Methylorubrum populi: one gene and its partner. The protein of the gene in region 2 interacts with the protein of the main gene of each other region in a pairwise test. Links are inferred from orthologs where the notes say so. Each region holds a gene or a part of one and is shown on either strand. Other genes may lie near its edges.

The links.
Region 1: the proteins of recR (region 2) and recO interact in binary tests that used the Escherichia coli proteins (3 or more experiments, as listed by UniProt). The link is inferred for Methylorubrum populi from one-to-one orthologs.

The regions. Positions count from the first base shown.
Region 1 is NZ_AP014809.1:1,154,347-1,157,958, reverse strand. Bases 1-2,922 are described here. They hold recO (DNA repair protein RecO), read left to right. Parts: upstream 1-1,050; coding sequence 1,051-1,794; downstream 1,795-2,922. Other genes in these bases: parC (DNA topoisomerase IV subunit A), read left to right, coding at 1,913-2,922; MPPM_RS05410 (hypothetical protein), read right to left, coding at 539-922; MPPM_RS05415 (gamma-glutamylcyclotransferase), read right to left, coding at 1-309. In the rest of the region: more of parC, read left to right, coding at 2,923-3,612. UniProt on the Escherichia coli protein: Involved in DNA repair and RecF pathway recombination.
Region 2 is NZ_AP014809.1:1,837,739-1,842,284, reverse strand. The notes cover bases 886-3,833. They hold recR (recombination mediator RecR), read right to left. Parts: upstream 2,689-3,833; coding sequence 2,083-2,688; downstream 886-2,082. Other genes in these bases: MPPM_RS08450 (phosphoenolpyruvate carboxykinase), read left to right, coding at 3,001-3,833; MPPM_RS08460 (glycosyltransferase family 87 protein), read right to left, coding at 886-1,991. In the rest of the region: MPPM_RS08465 (FAD-binding oxidoreductase), read right to left, coding at 1-623; more of MPPM_RS08460, read right to left, coding at 633-885; more of MPPM_RS08450, read left to right, coding at 3,834-4,546. UniProt on the Escherichia coli protein: May play a role in DNA repair. It seems to be involved in an RecBC-independent recombinational process of DNA repair. It may act with RecF and RecO.

The DNA of each region.
Region 1 (3,612 bases), 680 kb from region 2 along the record:
CAGCACGAGGCCGGGACTCTCCGGCGTGCCGCGGAAGCGCCGCTGCAGCAGGCAGAAGCGGCGGTGCCAGCCGCGCAGCGTGCCGAGCCGCTGCTCGGAGACGGCGAATTCCGGGTTCCACAGCAGTGAGCCGTAGGCGAACACCCACAGCCCGCCCTCAGACGAGGCACGCCGCGCCAGCATCGCTTCGAGCTCGGGCGCGAGATCGTCGTCGGAGAGCAGCGTCAGCGCTGTTTCATCGTCGGGGACGGTGTCGGGATGGGCACGGGCGATGAGGTCGAGGGTGAGGGACAGGGGACGGGAAGGCATCAGGCCGGAGCGGATCATCTTTGGGGGTGTGAGTGCAACCCGTTTCGCCCCTTCCTCGTCATTCCGGAGCGCCGCAGGCGAATCCGGAATCCACGACGGGCCGCGACCTCCGACGTCAGCGCCGCATCACGGGTGGATCCCGGGTTCCGCGATGCGGCCCCGGGATGACGGAGAAGGCATGGGCGCCGCTCTTCGCCAGACGGTCTGCCCAGAGCGGGCAACATCCGGTTCAGCGTGCCGGTGAGTCCAACTCCGAAAACGGCTCGCTGCGGTGCCCCTCGCAGACGTCCTCTTCGTCGCGCAGGACGGTGAGATTGTCCGCTTCCTCCCGCACCACGAGTTTAGGCCGCTCCGGCTCGCCGAGGCTGCGGCCCTTCATGCGGGTCGAGACGCAATAGAGCCGGCGGCCGCCATCCTCGAACGGGCCGGTAATACGGCTTCGCTCGAACCGGACCGGGAGCAGCGAGACGGAGCCGAAGGCGACCTGGCCGCGGGCGAGCGCCGCGATCCGCTCGCGCACGGTGCCCGTGGTGGTGGAAGGCGGCGCCGCGCGCACCGAGCAGCCGGCGGTCAGGGCCAAAGCCAACACCATGCTCCCTCGCCTCCTGATCATCTGCGAATCTCCTATTGCGTGTGAAGGCGTAGCAATTTCTATCAAAGCGGGAAATGGCCCCGCACCCGCGGCGCGGTTCGGTGTCCGGCCCGGCTCCCGCGGGGCGAAAAAATGCTTATCTCTCCCCCATGCAGTGGACCGACGAAGGCCTCGTGATCGGCCTGCGCAAGCACGGTGAGACCGGGGTCGTGCTCGAACTGATGACGCCGGAGCACGGGCGCCATCTCGGGCTCGTCCATGGCGGGCGCTCGCGGCGGATGCAGCCGATGCTCCAGCCCGGCAACACGCTGCGCGCGACGTGGCGGGCGCGGCTCGACGGGGCGCTCGGCGCCTACGCGGTCGAGCCGCTTACCATGAACGCCTCGCGGCTGATGGATTCGGGCCTCGCCCTCTACGGGATCGGTCATCTCTCGACGCTGCTGCGGCTCCTGCCCGAGCGCGACCCGCATCCTGCCCTCTACGAGGCGGCGCAGGTCCTGATTGCCCATCTCGACGATCCCGAGATCGCCCCCGCCCTGATGGTGCGGTTCGAACTGGCGCTGCTGGCGAGCCTCGGCTTCGGCCTCGACCTGTCGCATTGCGCGGCGACGGGCGCCAACGACGCCCTGGTCTACGTCTCGCCGAAGAGCGGGCGCGCGGTCAGCGCCTCGGCGGGCGAGCCCTATCGCGACCGCCTGCTGGCCCTGCCGCCCTTCCTGCGCGACCGCGACCAGCCCGGCAGCGGCTGGCGCACGCCGGACGCCCACGACGTTCGGGAGGGGTTTACCTTGACGGGGTATTTCCTCGATCAGCATGTCTGGCGCCCGCGGGCGCAGGGCACGCCGGAGGAGCGGGCACGATTCGTCGCACTCGGCACTGGCCAGAGTGGGTGATGTTCGTGTTATGTTCCATTTTTCTTGCGGGATGCCGTGACCCGTCCTGACGGGTTGCGGGGGCGTAAGGCCGGCGCGCGTCGGCCTTGCGGACGAAAATGACGATGTGGAGTGAGTGATGGGCCAGCCCGTCCTGCCGCCGCCGGGCGACGGCATCGAGAGCGTCGAGCTGAAGACGGCGCTGGAGGAGCGCTACTACGCCTACGCGCTCTCGACGATCATGCAGCGCGCGCTGCCCGATGCCCGCGACGGCCTCAAGCCCGTGCACCGGCGCATCCTGCACGGCATGAACCTGCTGCGTCTTAACCCGACCGCGGCTTTCAAAAAGTGCGCAAAAATCGTCGGCGACGTGATGGGTGACTTCCATCCCCACGGCGACCAAGCGATCTACGACGCGCTGGTGCGCCTCTCCCAGGACTTCGCCCAGCGCTACCCGCTGGTCGATGGCCAGGGCAATTTCGGGAATATCGACGGCGACGGTCCGGCGGCCTACCGCTACACCGAGGCGCGGCTGACCGAGGTCGCCCGCCTGCTGCTCGACGGGATCGACGAGGACACGGTCGATTTCCGCCCCTCCTATAACGGCGAGAAGGAGGAGCCCGTCGTCCTGCCGGCGGCCTTCCCGAACCTTCTGGCCAACGGCAGCCAGGGCATCGCGGTCGGCATGGCGACCTCGATCCCGCCGCACAACGCCGCCGAACTCTGCGACGCGGCGCTCTACCTGATCCAGAACCGCGAGGCGACCTCCGAGCAGCTCTGCACCTTCGTGCAGGGGCCGGACTTCCCCACCGGCGGCATCCTGATCGACTCGCCCGACGTGATCCGCGAGGCCTACCGCACCGGCCGCGGCGGTTTTCGTGTGAGGGCGCGCTGGGCGAAGGAGGATCTCGGCCGCGGCACCTGGAACATCGTCGTCACCGAGATCCCCTACGGGGTGCCGAAGGCGCGCCTCATCGAGAAGCTCGCCGACCTGCTCCAGGAGAAGAAGCTGCCGCTCTTGGCCGATGTGCGCGACGAGTCGGCCGAGGACGTGCGGGTCGTGCTGGAGCCGCGCTCGCGCTCGGTCGATCCGGTGATGCTGATGGAATCGCTGTTCCGGCTCTCGGAGCTGGAGGCGCGGGTCCCGCTCAATCTCAACGTCCTCGTCGGCGGGGTCGTGCCCCGCGTCATCGGCTTGGCCGAGTGCCTGCGCGAGTGGGTCGATCACCGCCGCGTGGTGCTGCAGCGCCGCTCCAGCTACCGCCTCGGCCAGATCGAGCGCCGCCTCGAAATCCTCGGCGGCCTGCTCATCGTCTATCTCGACCTCGACGAGGTAATCCGCATCATCCGCGAGGAGGACGAGCCGAAGGCCGCCCTGATGGCGCGGTTCGAGCTTACCGAGGTGCAGGCCAACGCCATCCTCGACACCCGCCTGCGCTCGCTGCGTAAGCTCGAAGAGATGGAGCTCAAGCGCGAATTCGAGGCGTTGACCCAGGAGAAAGAGGGGATCGAGGCGCTGCTGGCTTCCGAGAAGCTCCAGTGGACGGAGATCACCAAGCAGATCCGCGCGGTGAAGAAGACCTTCGGGCCCGAGACCAAGCTGGGCAAGCGGCGCACCACGCTTGAGAACCCGCCCGACACCGCCGGCATCGACTTCACCGCCGCCATGGTCGAGCGCGAGCCGATCACCGTGATCCTGTCCGAGAAGGGCTGGATCCGCGCGCTCAAGGGTCACGTCGCCGACCTGTCGGGCGTCACCTTCAAGGGCGACGATACCCTCAAGGTCTCCTTCCTCAGCGAGACCACGGCGAAGATCCTGCTGCTCGCCTCGAACGGCAA
Region 2 (4,546 bases):
AGGTCGGCGGCGACGCGGGTCTGCTGGCAGATCCAGCCGCTCTCCACCGGCCGCAGGCGGAAGGTCGCGTCGAGGATCGTGCCGGTCAGCCCCATCCCGCCGAGCGTGAGGGCGAAGAGATCGGGGTTCTGGTCGCGCGAGCAGGGGCGCGGGACGCCGTCGGGCGTCAGCAGGGTCAGGGCCTCGACATGGGCGCCGAAGCCGCCCTCGCGGTGGTGGTTCTTGCCGTGGACGTCGGAGGCGATCATCCCGCCCAGCGTCACGAACTGCGTGCCGGGCACGACCGGCGGGAAGAAGCCCCGCGGCAGGAAGGTGCGGACGATGTCGGCCAGCGTCACCCCGGCCTCGGCCCGCAGCCGCCCGGTGGCGGGATCGAAGCCGCGCAGCCGGTCGAGGGCACCCGTCAGGACGGTGGTGCGCTGACCCACGGCCGCGTCGCCGTAGGCGCGCCCGGCGCCGCGGGCGATCACGCCGCGCCGGCCGCGCAGGAGTATAGGCAGGGTCCCGGGCGCGTCGGCCGCCAGGATCTCGCTGGCCGCGCGGGGATAGCGGCCCCAGCCGGAGAGCGTGCGCAGGCGTTGCGCCTCCGGGCCGGCTTCGGCGAGGGCAGGGGTCGCGAGCATGACCGACCCTCAGGCGGGGACCGGACCGGCCGGCCCGACCCCGGTCCCGATCGCAGCGGTCGCGGTCGTGGTCGCAGCCTGCTCCCGGCGCAGGATGCGCCAGATCAGCGCGAGCAGGAGAAGGAAGGGCGGGGCAGCCAGCGAGATTCCGACGGGGAATGTCAGGGCCGTTCCATCCAGCCCCCCATGCAGCGGCGTCGCCGCGAGGCCGTAGCCGCCCACGATCCAGCCGAGACCGAGCAGGACAAGCTCCTCCCCGCGGCGCGCCTGCCGGAGGAGGTCCGGCAGCAGCAGGGCGAGGGCGACGCCGTAGAGCGGCAGGTCGTAGTCGTAGGCGTAGGGGCTGACGAACAGGCTCGCCAGCACGGCGAGACCGACGACCTGCCGCCGCGGCATCCCCTTCCAGAGGGCGAACGGGATCAGGCCGAGAACCGCGACCGCGGTCGCGCCCTGTGCGGCGAGCGCCAGGGCGGCCGGCAGATCGAGGCTGCGCAGCCAGGCATAGACCGAGACCATCCGAAAGAGCGGGTAGGCGCCCGCGGCCAGAAACGCCTTGGCCTCGTCGACGCCGCCGAGGAAGGCCGGCCAGATCGCGGGGCCGAGCACGGCGGTGGAGAGGGCCAGGGCGAGCGCGGCCGTCGCGGCGGCCAGCGCGAGGCATCGCCAGCGGCGCAGCACGAGGGCGCCGACCGCGAGGCCGACCGCGAGATGCGGCTTGATCACCATCAGACCGAGCGGCAGGCCGGCCAGCGTCCGCCCGCCGAGGAGCCCCAGGCTGGCCAGCCCGATCAGCGTGCCCGTGAGAAAGCCGTTCTGGCCGCCGGCCACCGCGACGAACAGGGCCGGCGCCAGCGCGACGATGACCGTGGCGAAAAGCGGGCCGGCGATCCGGCGCAGGACGAGCAGGTAGGCCGCGAGGGTCGCGCCGGCGAAGACGAGGTAGGCGAGGCCGATCGGCAGGGGGGCGAGGGCCGCCACCACGAGGTTGAAGGGCGGCGGATAGGTCCAGGGCAGGAAGGCCTGATCGCCGGTGAGCGCCTGCTGCGCCTCCAGCAGGGCCGGGAGATGGTAGGCCTGGGCGATATCGCCCCGCCACACCATCCGGCCGGCGATGTGGAAGGCGTCGAAATCCGTCAGTTCCTGGGCGGGAAGAAGCCCGGCGTAGCGCAGCGCCTTGCTGAGCATGACCGCGGCGAGGCTCAGGAGGAGCATCCGCACCACGAAGGGCGTGGCCAGCCTCTCGTGAAGTCTCGGTGCGCGGCCCGGATCTTGTTCCGGTCGAAGATCCATCATGGTCGAGCCGAGGCGGTCGGTGCGGGAAAGACTGTCTTCGGCACAGCCGCGCCGGTCCGCGACCAGACTTGTCACGGCGCGATTTAAGAAGCCGTTACGGGTTCCTTCCGAGCCAAGAGCGCCCAGCCTTCAGGAAAGGCCGGCTTCGTTTGCGCGAAGACCGTCCTCAGAACGCCGTGCGGCTGCGGATCGCCGCCGTCAGCGTGCCCTCGTCGAGGTAATCGAGTTCGCCGCCGACCGGCACGCCGTGGGCGAGGCGCGTGATCGTCAATCCGAGAGGCTTGAGCGATTCGGTGACGTAGTGGGCCGTGGTCTGGCCATCGACGGTGGCGTTCAGCGCCAGGATGATCTCCTTCACTCCCGGCTCGCTCGCCCGCTCCACAAGACGGCCGATAGTGAGGTGCTCGGGCCGCACGCCGTCCAGCGCCGAGAGCACGCCGCCGAGCACATGGTAGCGCGCCTTGACCGCCCCTGAGCGCTCCAGCGCCCAGAGATCGGAGACGTCCTCGACCACGACGAGGGTGGTGGGATCGCGCGTCTCGTCCCGGCAGATCGTGCAGGGCTCGCTGGTATCGACGTTGCCGCAGGAGCGGCAGACGACGATGCGCTCGGCAGCGATCCGCATCGCGTCGGCCAGGGGGGCGAGCAGGGTCTCGCGCTTCTTGATGAGCTGGAGCGCGGCGCGGCGGGCGGAACGGGGCCCGAGGCCCGGCATCCGTCCCAGAAGCTGGATCAGGCGCTCGATCTCGGGGCCGGCGACGGCTTGGGGCATGCGGGGACGATACGGCTGTGGCTGAGGGAGGGCGGCGGGCGCACGCCCTCACATAAGCCTTCCGCCGGGATTTTGCCCGTTCAGGATCGCGACAGCTCGGCCGTCCCATGAAGAGCCGGCGTGCAAATTTTATTTGAACCCATACCAAGGATTAGTTGACGGCCAAGCCGGAGACCGATCCATTGAGGGCGGGGCGGTGAACCTGCGTGCGGCGGCCCTGACCGACCGCACGGACGCCCCGCCAGAACACGCGAAACAGCCGGACAGACCGGCGCGACGGCGCGATCAGGGGCCGTGAGGGAGGAAGTACCCGTGAAGACCATCGGCGAATTCAACGCGGCCCACGGTCCGGAGGCGATCGGCCTGACCGATCTCGCCGCCGTGCACTGGAACCTCGAAGCGCCCCGCCTCTTCGAGGAGGCCCTGCGCCGCGGCGAGGCGCAGCTCGCCCGCGGCGGTGCGCTGGTCGCGACCACCGGCAGCCATACCGGCCGCTCGCCCAAGGACAAGTACGTGGTGCGCGACGCCGGCACCGAGAACGAGATCTGGTGGGACAACAACGGCTCGATCACGCCGGAGCAGTTCGCGACCCTGCTCGAGGATTTCCGCGCTCATGCGCAGGGCAAGGAGCTGTTCGCCCAGGATCTCTACGGCGGCGCCGATCCGGCCCACCGGGTGCGGGCGCGGGTCTATACCGAGCTCGCCTGGCACTCCCTGTTCATCCGCAACCTGCTGATCCGCCCGGAGCGCGACGCGCTGAGCGGTTACGTGCCGGAACTGACGATCATCGACCTGCCGAGCTTCCAGGCCGACCCGGCCCGGCACGGCTGCCGCTCCAAGACCGTGATCGCCATCGATTTCTCGCAGAAGATCGTGCTGATCGGCGGCTCGGCCTATGCCGGCGAGATGAAGAAGTCGGTCTTCACTTACCTCAATTATGTGCTCCCCGGCGCGGGCGTGATGCCGATGCACTGCTCGGCCAATGCCAGCCTCGATGAGACCGGCGATTCGGCCCTGTTCTTCGGCCTGTCGGGCACCGGCAAGACCACGCTCTCCAACGATTCCTCGCGCCAGCTGATCGGCGACGACGAGCACGGCTGGAGCCGGGACGGCATCTTCAACTTCGAGGGCGGCTGCTACGCCAAGACCATCCGGCTCTCGCGCAACGCCGAGCCGGAGATCTACGCCACCACCGAGCGCTTCGGCACGGTGATGGAGAACGTCGTCATCGATCCGCTCACCCGCGTACCGGATTTCGACGACGCCTCGCTCACGGAAAACACCCGCTGCGCCTACCCGCTCGACTTCATCGCCAATGCCAGCGCCACCGGCCGGGCCGGGCATCCGAAGAACATCGTGATGCTGACCTGCGACGCCTTCGGCGTGATGCCGCCGATCGCCAAGCTGACGGGCGCCGAGGCGATGTACCACTTCCTCTCGGGCTACACCGCCAAGGTGGCCGGCACCGAGCGCGGCCTGACCGCGCCGGAGGCGACCTTCTCGACCTGCTTCGGCGCGCCGTTCATGCCGCGTCACCCGAGCGTCTACGGCAACCTGCTGCGGGAGCTGATGGCCGAGCACGGCGTCGATTGCTGGCTCGTCAATACCGGCTGGACCGGCGGCGGGGTCGGCACCGGCCGGCGCATGCCGATCCGCGTCACCCGCCGGCTGCTCTCGGCGGCACTCGATGGCTCGCTGGCGCAGACCGAATTCCGTCGTGACCCGTATTTCGGCTTCTCGGTGCCGGTCGAGGTGCCCGGCGTCGAGACGCAGGTGCTCGCGCCGGTCGAGACCTGGACCAACAAGGCGGCGTTCGCCGAGACCGCCACGCGCCTCGTCACGATGTTCCGCGAGAACT